DNA from 2 places in the Pseudomonas helleri genome. Region 1 is predicted to be linked to the other one. Evidence: riboswitches for the same ligand, from Rfam matches in the RefSeq annotation. Region 1 holds a riboswitch; the other holds the start of a gene.
What was found. Region 1 has a riboswitch for cobalamin ahead of ACJJU9_RS12720 (class I SAM-dependent methyltransferase). Riboswitches for the same ligand answer to the same signal wherever they lie in the genome.
Positions count from the first base shown of each region.

Region 2: linked by a shared signal. The riboswitch ahead of cobW (cobalamin biosynthesis protein CobW) and the one ahead of ACJJU9_RS12720 (class I SAM-dependent methyltransferase) in region 1 are both predicted to bind cobalamin.

Region 1 is NZ_CP174501.1:2,833,343-2,838,093, reverse strand. Features, by position in the region: gene ACJJU9_RS12730 (ABC transporter substrate-binding protein) at 1-66, opposite strand, end outside; gene ACJJU9_RS12725 (TonB-dependent receptor) at 72-2,213, opposite strand; gene ACJJU9_RS12720 (class I SAM-dependent methyltransferase) at 2,247-3,023, opposite strand; cobalamin riboswitch at 3,135-3,338, opposite strand; gene ACJJU9_RS12715 (PaaI family thioesterase) at 3,516-4,013, opposite strand; gene ACJJU9_RS12710 (sigma-54-dependent Fis family transcriptional regulator) at 4,134-4,751, shown strand, end outside.
Region 2 is NZ_CP174501.1:2,657,216-2,661,966, forward strand. Features, by position in the region: gene cobF (precorrin-6A synthase (deacetylating)) at 1-588, shown strand, start outside; gene ACJJU9_RS12035 (glycosyltransferase) at 583-1,887, opposite strand; cobalamin riboswitch at 2,013-2,212, shown strand; gene cobW (cobalamin biosynthesis protein CobW) at 2,306-3,376, shown strand; gene cobN (cobaltochelatase subunit CobN) at 3,380-4,751, shown strand, end outside.

The DNA.
Region 1 (4,751 bases):
CGGGAAGTCGTCATCGGCCCTGGATACAAGGCTTACCAGCAGACACAACAGCACAAGCCAGCGCATACGGCTTAGAACCGGTAATGCGCGCCGAGGTACAGCTCACGCCCCGGATTACTGTTGCCCAAACCGCCATTGGAGGCGCGTGGGTCGGCTAAGGGCGAATCGTTGCCGGTGGCGATAAACAGCGTGCTGCGCTCGATATCGAACAGGTTATTGACCCCGCCAAACAGGCTCAATTGCTCGCTCAGGTGGTAATTGCCACGCAGGTTAAAGACCCAGAACGGTGCCTTGCGGTACACGTAGTTGGTGTCCGGGTTGAGCAGTTTTTCTTCGGTGCGGTAGTACACCGGGCCGCGCAAAATGCCATTGACCCCGACATCCCAGTCACGTTCGCGGCCATAGGTCAGCGCCAGGCTGGCCTGGTATTGATACATGCGCTGGATCTTGTCGCGGTACGGGCCGGTCAAGGTGGGCGCTGCGCCTTTGTCGTCCATGTCGAAGTTCCACACCGCATTGGTGTTGAGCCGCAGGATGCGTTCGTCACCGAGGGCCAGGGCGCTGGCCAGATCGTATTGCCATTGCGCTTCAAGGCCACGGATCACCGCGTCGCCGTCGCCATTGACGTATTGGCTGATGCTCTTGGTCACCGGCTGCGTGGTGATGCGGTCCTGAATGCGGTTCTGGAATAGCGCCAGGTCAAAGAACTGGTTGGCATTGGTCAGGGTCACGCCGGTTTCGAATTGCAGGCTGGTTTCGGGCTTGAGGTTGGCGTTGCCCAGCGTCTGTGTGCCACTGATGGTGGTGAAGTCTGCTGCCAGCTCGCCTGCCAGCGGCGCACGGAACCCGGTCGAAACGCCTACCCGCAGCTTGACCCCCGGCATGGCCTCGTAGGCGCCGCCTAGGCTGTAGGTGACTTTGTCGAAGTCTCGGGTTTTCTCGTCCAGCAGCGGCATGTAGTCGGTCTTGACCGTGCTCGACTGGCCATAGCTGTAGCGCGCACCCGCGCGCAGGGTCAGGCGGTCGTCCATCATCCGCTGCACGACTTCGGCGTACAGCGCCGCGCTCAGGTCATCGGAGTTGATGTCGTAGGGCGCCACCTGACTGCTGGTAGAACCGTTGACGGCAATACGGAAGCGATCGTTGCGCAGCTTGCTCTTTTCCAGGTCCAGGCCCACCAACAGATCAGTGCTTGGCGTCAGTAAAAACTGCGGCGTCAGCTTGATACCGTAAGCCTCAAGACGACGCTCGATGTGGTCTTTGCTGAATCCCGGGCTGCCATTGCCCAGCACCGGCGAACCCCAGTGCAAATCGTCAATGTCACGGAAGGCATAAGCCTGCGAAGACCAGTTCAGCCACTCGGTGGGTTTGGCGACCCAATCGAGCTCTACCGACTGGTTGTAGCGATTGTCGTAGTTGCCATAGTTCCACTGCGAACCGCGAAAGCCCGCGTCATAGATGCCGTCTGAACGCACGGTCAGGTCGAGGCGCTGGTCTTCTGACAGCTCGTACCCCAGCGCCAACAGGCCGCCACGACGTTTCCACGAGGTGTTTTTCTGGGTGCCATCGGCGCTGTGGTAGTCATTGCGCCGACCGTTGTCCAGGCCCAGGTAGTAATCCAGCGGGCCCGAACTGCCACTTTGGTACACGCTGCCCTGTGCCAGCCCCCACGAACCGCCTTGCAACGTTGCGCCACCGCCTTGGGTGTTGCGGCCATTGCGGGTGATGATATTAATCACCCCGCCAATCGCCTGGCTGCCGTAAATGACCGAGGCCGGACCGCGAATCACTTCAATGCGCGCCACTTGCGCTGGCGACAGCTTGGAAATATTCGCCGTACCTGCGCGGCGGCCGTTGACCAGTACCGTTACCTGGCTGCGGTAATCGCGGCCCTGGCCATCAGTGTTGCCGCCACGGATGTTGATCGAGGTCTGGCCCGGCGTCCATTCACTGAAAAAGCCCACGGCGTTCTCGGCCAGCAAATCGGTAAGGTTGCGTGCCGAGGAGCGCTCGATCTGATCACTGTCGATGACCTGCACGGTGCTGGTGACATCCTTGAGCGACTCACCGGCGCGCGGTGCGCTGACCAGGGTTGAGTCCATGTGCAGGACCGACGGGTTTTCTGCGGCAAAGGCCGCAAGACTGACACCGAGCCAAAGCGGCACGGCTGCGCTGAACGAATGGCGCAGGGGGGCGTTGCACAGGTTGAGCATGGAGAAGTCCGAAGGCATTTTTATAGGAGTTATTTACGCGTGCCAGATCAAGCTGGCCGCCCGTTTCGGGGCACTGGCAAGCCAACCCCCTGGCACTTTTTGCAGGTTGTCTTGCAGGTGGCGTTCAAGCAGCCCTTGCGCCGCGCCATCCAGGGCGCCGAGTTTTTCCATAAAGTGCATCAAGGCCGCATACGGTGAGGCAAACAGCGTGCTGAAGGCCCAGTCGGTGAAATGGATCTGGTCGGGTTGCCAGCGATCCGGCAACTCAGCCAGCGTCAGTTGGTAGCCGGGGGTCATGTCACTGCGGTGCAGTTGCGGCGGCAAGAAGCCGGACAGGCAATAGGTGCGCGGGCCTTCCTGCGCGGGCTGGTTCCACACCAGGGTGCGCGTGGCCAGCGGCCGAACCTGCTGAACAAACGCCAGGGCCTGGCCGTCTGCCACCGGGATATTCGCGCACAACACGGTTGTGGTCGGGGTGAGCGGCAAATTTGGCAAGTCCTGCCAAAGGCCGTTGTGCAGGCTCAGTTCAACACTGGGTGCCTGGGCTGCCAGTTGCTCAATGCTGCTACGCATAAAGGCGTTGGGCTCAACCACCGTCCACTGCCCACAGGGCATCAGCAAGTGGCGACCGAGAATCCCCGAGCCGGCGCCAATATCCAGCAATTGCTGTTGCGGGCCGAGCAGCTCGAGCAAGCGACCGCCCACGCGCTCCACATAGTTGGAGGCGGCCAGATGCTCGGCATAAAACGCAGCCTCACGGTCGGGCCAGACAAAAGGGGTAGTAGCGGACAGTCGGGTTGCAGGGGTCATGGAGGCGCCGTCAGATAGAACCAAAACGGGCACTCAGGGGAACTCACGCAGAAAAATGACGGGCAGGGAGGGACTTTGCGCGCGCCAAGGCCTGCATCCGCCCACCGCGGAGTGCCATATGTTGGATCAGGCCGGTCTCCGGGCTCACGAGGGTCATGAAACATTCGCCTTCCCATGCCAAAGCACAGTGGCTACTTGAATATTTCGCTCGCATACCGTTGCGGGGGCAGCGCCGGATTGGCCTGAAAAGGCGTACCGGCTTCCCGTTTCACCCTGGGCGCGATGGCCAAGGACACCTGAAACAGGCGCGCATCTGACCATTGGTCACCCGATGCGTCAACCATGAACATGAATAATAATTCATGAATACACAGCCTGTAGGAGCGAGCTTGCCTCGCGATCTTTTGATGTTTTAAAAGATCGCGAGGCAAGCTCGCTCCTACAGATATTTATATAAATCAGATAGATAGAAATTAAATTTAAGGTAAAGAGTTAACTGCGATCGTGAGCCTTATCCGCCAGTTTCCCGGCATCGACCCGCACAAACACCGAATCCCCGACCGCCGTCAGCACGTCCCCGGCATACACCTCGCAGATCACCCGGCTCTTGCGTCCGACGTCACCCTCAACCCAGGCCCGCAGGGTCAGAGGGACGCCCATCGGGGTGGGTTTGATGAACTTGATGCCCAGGTTGCCGGTGACGCAATTGATCCTCGGCAAGCTCTCTGGCTGGCGATCTTCCGCGCGGTAGTGATACGCCATCACCGTCCAGTTCGAGTGGCAATCCACCAACATCGCAATCAACCCGCCGTACACCAGGTCAGGCCAGCCGCAATAACGCGCATCCGGCAAATGTTCCGCTACAACGTGAACACCGTCTTCATGCCAGTAGCTCTTGATGTGCAGGCCATGGGGATTGTTGCTGCCACAGCCATAGCAAACGCCTTCAGGCGCAGCGGTGTCTTGCAAGGAAGGGGAGATGTGGTGCATACCGTGATCGTCCTTTACTGGATTTCAAATCTTGCCATTCCCCTTACGTTAACGTAAAGATTGGTAACAGTGCGCAGATCTAAAATAAAAATCGCAAAGCTCACTGCTGTGGAGCGCCTGATGACTCTTACAAAAACACTTCAGCCCAAGCCCCTTCGCGAAGTTCGCCTGGCCCGGGAAAAACTGCACCTCGAAGGTCTGGTGCCCAGTGGCGTGTTGCGTGCCGAAATCGACGCCTCATGGCGCCGCAGCCTCAACCACGGTGTGCCCGTGAGTGGCCAGCATGAACTGAGCCTGCAAACCACTGCGAGCCTTGACCTGTTATTGGCCAACAACCAGTTACTGATCGACGCGGCCATGCCGGCCATTGATTACTTGAACCAGCGTCAGGGCAAGGATGGCTTGATCATTCTGGCCAACGCCGACGCCACCATTCTGGCCGTAGAGGGCCGCGCCGACCGCCTCAAAGGCAGCGGGGTGCCGGACATTACCCTCGGCGCCTGCTGGAGCGAAGCCGCACGCGGCACCAACGCGCTGGGCACCACGCTGGTCGAAGGCCGACCCATGTTGATCGATTGTGGCGAGCACTATCTGGATCGGCTGAGCCGTTTTTCCTGCACCTCAGTGCCGATTCATTGCCCGCAAGGCGACATCCTCGGCGTGCTCGACCTGACCCGCGAAGGGCCGCTCGGTCGCGTGCACGACAGCACCGCGTTACTGGGCATGGCTGTCAGCCAG
Region 2 (4,751 bases), 180 kb from region 1:
GCGTACCGCGTGGTACAGGTCAGTGATCCGCAGCGTGATAGCTCAACGCCTTCCTACACCCAGGGCGTGGAAGACTGGCATGAGCAGCGCGCCGAAGTGTTCCAGCGCCTGATTGAAGATGAACTGGCCGAGGGCGAGTCGGGGGCGTTTCTGTTATGGGGCGAGCCGGGGTTGTATGACAGTACGCTGCGTATTCTTGAGCGGGTGCGGGCGAATGGCTGCACCGGCTTCGACTACGAAGTGATCCCCGGCATCAGCAGTGTGCAGGCATTGGCGGCGCGCCATCGCGTGCCCTTGAACGGTATTGGCCAGCCGATACGTATCACCACCGGGCGACGACTGACCGCCGCAGACCTGGACAACGTGGTGGTGATGCTCGATGCCCACTGCGCGTTTCAGGCGTTTACCCAGGAAAACCTCGATATCTATTGGGGCGCTTACCTGGGCACCGCCGATGAAATCCTGATTGCCGGCAAGCTCGCTGACGTTTGCGAGCAGATCAAACACACCCGTGAAGCGGCGAGGCAGCGCAAAGGCTGGATCATGGACACTTACTTGCTGCGCCGGTGCCTTGCACCCGAATTATGAGGTGAGTGGCCTGGCGCTGTTTTTCGCCTCGATCCACTGCGACATGTATTGCGTACTTTTATGCTGATGATGACGCAGCATGGCGCCGGTGAAGTTGTTGCGCCGATGCAGCTCAAGCCCGGCGCGGCACGCGTTGATTCGTTGCACCAGCGCCGGGCCATGGTCGCTTTGCAGGTAGCGCGCCTGGAGCAGTGCCTGGCCGTTTTGCTGGGCGTTCTGCCAGGCCTGCGGGTTTTGATACAGCTCAAGCGCGGCGGCAGCAATGGCACTGGCGCTCTGTTCAATGGCCCCGGCCCACGGCATGTCACCGTGCATGCCTTCGGCGCCGATCGGGGTCGTCACGTTGGGCGTACCGCACAGCATGGCGTCGGCAATTTTGCCTTTGATCCCGGCGCCAAAGCGCAGCGGCGCGAGGCAGATGCGGGCGCTGCTCATTACGGCCAGCGCGTCTTCGGCCCAGTTCAACACGTGAAAACCTTGCTTGGGGTTATGCAAGGCCGTGGCTTTGGGCGGTGTGTAGGCACCGTAGATATGCAACTGGGCATCGGGCAACTGCTGGCGGATCAGCGGCCAGACCTGAGTTTTCATCCATAGCACCGCGTCCCAGTTGGGCGCATGGCGAAAGTTGCCAATGCTCAAGAAGTGCTGGCGTTGCTCAAACGGCACGAACTCGGTCGGCACCTTGTCAACCATCAGCGGGCACCAGTGCAACAAGGCGGCGGGCACGTGGAATTGCTCGACCAGCAGATCAATCTCGTATTCAGAAATCATCAGGTTCAGGTCGCTGCGATAGATGGCGGCAATTTCTCGCTGCGCCAAATCGGCATCGGCCATGTGTTCGAAGGTCTGCACGGGCGAGGGCGCAAACAGGCGACTGAAGTCATCCTGCTCGGGATGATCCTTTAAGTGAGCCTTGAGTTGCAGATGGCGAGCATCACGCAGGCTTTGCAGGTCTGAGGTCTCCAGCACCCGCAGGGCATTCGGACAGTGTTTTTCGACACGCCAGCCGAACTGTTCCTCCATCATGAAGCGGTCAAACAGCACGATATCCGGGGCCAGTTCACTGATAAAGGCATCAAAGCTGCTGTTATTCAGCTCGATAGCAACCTCAGCAATGCCCAGGGCCGCCAGATCAGCCTTGTGTTCGCCAATCCCGGCGGGGCTGCTGAAGGTGATGTGCCAGCCTTCCTGCAAGAAGCTCTCGATGATTTGCATCATATGCCCGCCCGCCGCCGAGGAGCGTGGCTCGGGCCACACGTAGCCAATGATCAGAACGTGGGTAGGGCGGGGCAACGACATGAGCAGATCCTTGGAACCGGGGGCGGCTGAAAAAAGGCGGCAATTGTCGCGCAGTCAGGTACGTATGACCAACTCGATTGTGGGCGTGGATAGTCGCTCAACATTGACCTGTTACAAAGCACTGCGTAGCCTTGCACCTTCGAGGTTCTTCGCCACGCGAAGCTAAGACGGGAACGCGGTATGCCGCGGCTGCCCCCGCAACTGTAAACGGTCAATAACCCTGCCAGGCCACTGCTGATTCAGCGGGAAGGCGCAGGGCAGAGGTCAGCCGCTGGCGGACTTCCAGCCGTGAGCCAGGAGACCTGCCTCGTACCAGATTCTTACTTCAACCGGGCGGGGTGATCCGGTGGCGAAGAGTAACCGCACACACCGGGCGGTTCTCGTCCCGTATGCCCGCCGCTTTGCCAAAGGGCATCCGATGAAAACACTGGCCAAAACCCCCGTCACTATCGTTACCGGCTTTCTCGGCTCGGGCAAAACCACCTTGCTGCGCCATATGCTGGACAACGCTCAAGGTCGTCGCATTGCCGTGATCGTCAACGAGTTCGGCGAGCTGGGCATCGACGGTGAAATCCTCAAGCAATGCTCCATCGGCTGCACCGAAGAAGAAGCCAACGGCCGCGTGTACGAGCTGGCCAACGGCTGCCTGTGCTGCACCGTGCAGGAAGAGTTCTTCCCGGTCATGCGCGAACTGGTTGCCCGTCGCGGCGACATCGACCACATCCTCATCGAAACCTCGGGCCTGGCCTTGCCAAAACCGTTGGTTCAAGCCTTCCAGTGGCCAGAAATCCGCAGCGCCTGCACCGTTGACGCGGTCATCACCGTGGTTGACAGCCCGGCCGTTGCCCGTGGCACCTTCGCCGCCTTCCCGGACCAGGTCGACGCACAGCGCAAACTCGACCCCAACCTGGACCACGAATCGCCATTGCACGAACTGTTTGCTGATCAACTGGCCAGTGCAGACTTGGTGATCCTCAACAAAACCGACCTGATTAACCCCGAAGACCTGGCCAAAGTTCGTGCAGAAGTCGCTGAAGAACTGCCACCGGCGGTAAAAATCATCGAAGCCAGCAGCGGTCGCCTGCCGCTAGACGTGCTGCTGGGCCTGGGCGCCGGTTCTGAAGACCATATCGACAGCCGCCACAGCCATCACGACCATCACCACGATGGCGATGATGACCACGACGATCACGACCACGACGCCTTTGACTCGATCTCCATCGAGCTGCCACAAGCAGAAGAGCGCCTGCTGCTTGACGCACTCACGGATCTGGTCGTCAAGCACGGCATTCTGCGGGTTAAGGGCTTTGCTGCCATTCCTGGCAAACCGATGCGTTTGCTGATCCAGGGCGTGGGCACGCGTTTTGACAAGCACTTCGACCGCGCCTGGCGCAGCGACGAAGCACGCACCACCAAACTGGTGCTGATCGGTCAGGACCTGGACGCAGCCTTGCTTGAGTCCACACTGCGTACAGCGTTGGGCGCTTAAACCATGCATTTGCTCAGGACCCAGCCCGGTGGCTTTGTATCGGACGACAACATTGCCGACCTAGGCCAGACCCCCGCCGAGCTGGTGATCCTGTGCAGCGGTGATTCAAGCCTTGCACTGCTCGCGGACGCCGCGCAGCAGTTGCCTGAAGATTATCCAAGCCTGCGTCTGGCTAACCCGATGCAGGTGCAAAACCACGGCTCGGTCGATCTGTATGTCGATCAGGTGCTGCAACACGCCAAAGTGATTCTGCTGTCATTGCACGGCGGCATTGGTTACTGGCGCTATGGCATCGAGCGGTTGATGCAGTTGGCCGAACGCGGCGTGACGTTGATTCTGGTGCCGGGCGATGACCGGCCCGATCCGGAGCTCAGCGCGTTGAGCACCGTACCCCCCGAACACGCCGAGCGCCTGTGGCACTTTTTACGCCAGGGCGGGCGGACAAACGCGTTGCAACTCTATCGTTGCCTGGCCAGTCTGTGGCTGGAGCGCGATTATCCGTGGGGCGAGCCACAAACCTTGCCGCGTACGGCCATCTACCACCCGCAGCACGGCAGCGCCGAACTTGCTCACTGGCAAGCCGATTGGCAAGCCGGGCAGCCGGTAGCGGCATTGCTGTTCTATCGCTCGCACTTGCAGGCGGCCAATACCGCATTTGTCGATGTGTTTTGCCAGCGCTTACAGGCGGCCGGGCTAAACCCTTTGCCGATGGCGGTGGCCAGCCTTAAAGAGCCGGGCTGTCTGGCGGTGGTACAAGATCTGCTCGATGAGGTTGATGCCGGGGTCATTTTGAATACCACCGGTTTTGCTCAATCCAGCCCGGAAGCGCCGCATCTGCGGCCGTTCCGGCGCAATATTCCGGTGATCCAGGCGATTTGCGCTCAAGACAATGAACCCGGCTGGCGCGACAGTGAACAAGGCCTGGGCCCGCGTGATTTGGCGATGCACATTGCCTTGCCCGAGCTGGATGGGCGAATCATCAGCCGCCCTATCAGCTTCAAAGACCTGGCCTGGCGCAGTGAGCGCAGCCAGTCAGACGTGGTGTGCTACCGCGCACAACCCGAGCGTATGGACTTTGTTGCCGAGCTGGCACGGCGCTGGGTTGAACTGGCCCGTGTTCCCAACGCGCAAAAACGCATTGCCCTGATTCTGGCCAATTACCCGACTCGTGATGGGCGCATTGGTAATGGCGTGGGACTTGATACCCCGGCGGCGGCGTTGAATATATTGCGCGCGTTACAGGCTCAGGGTTATCCGCTGCAAGACGACTTGCCAGCATCGGGCACCGCGTTGATTCAAGCGCTATTGGGCGGGGTCAGCAACGATCTGGACAGCCTTGACCTGCGGCCCTGCCATCAAAGTCTGGGCCTGGATG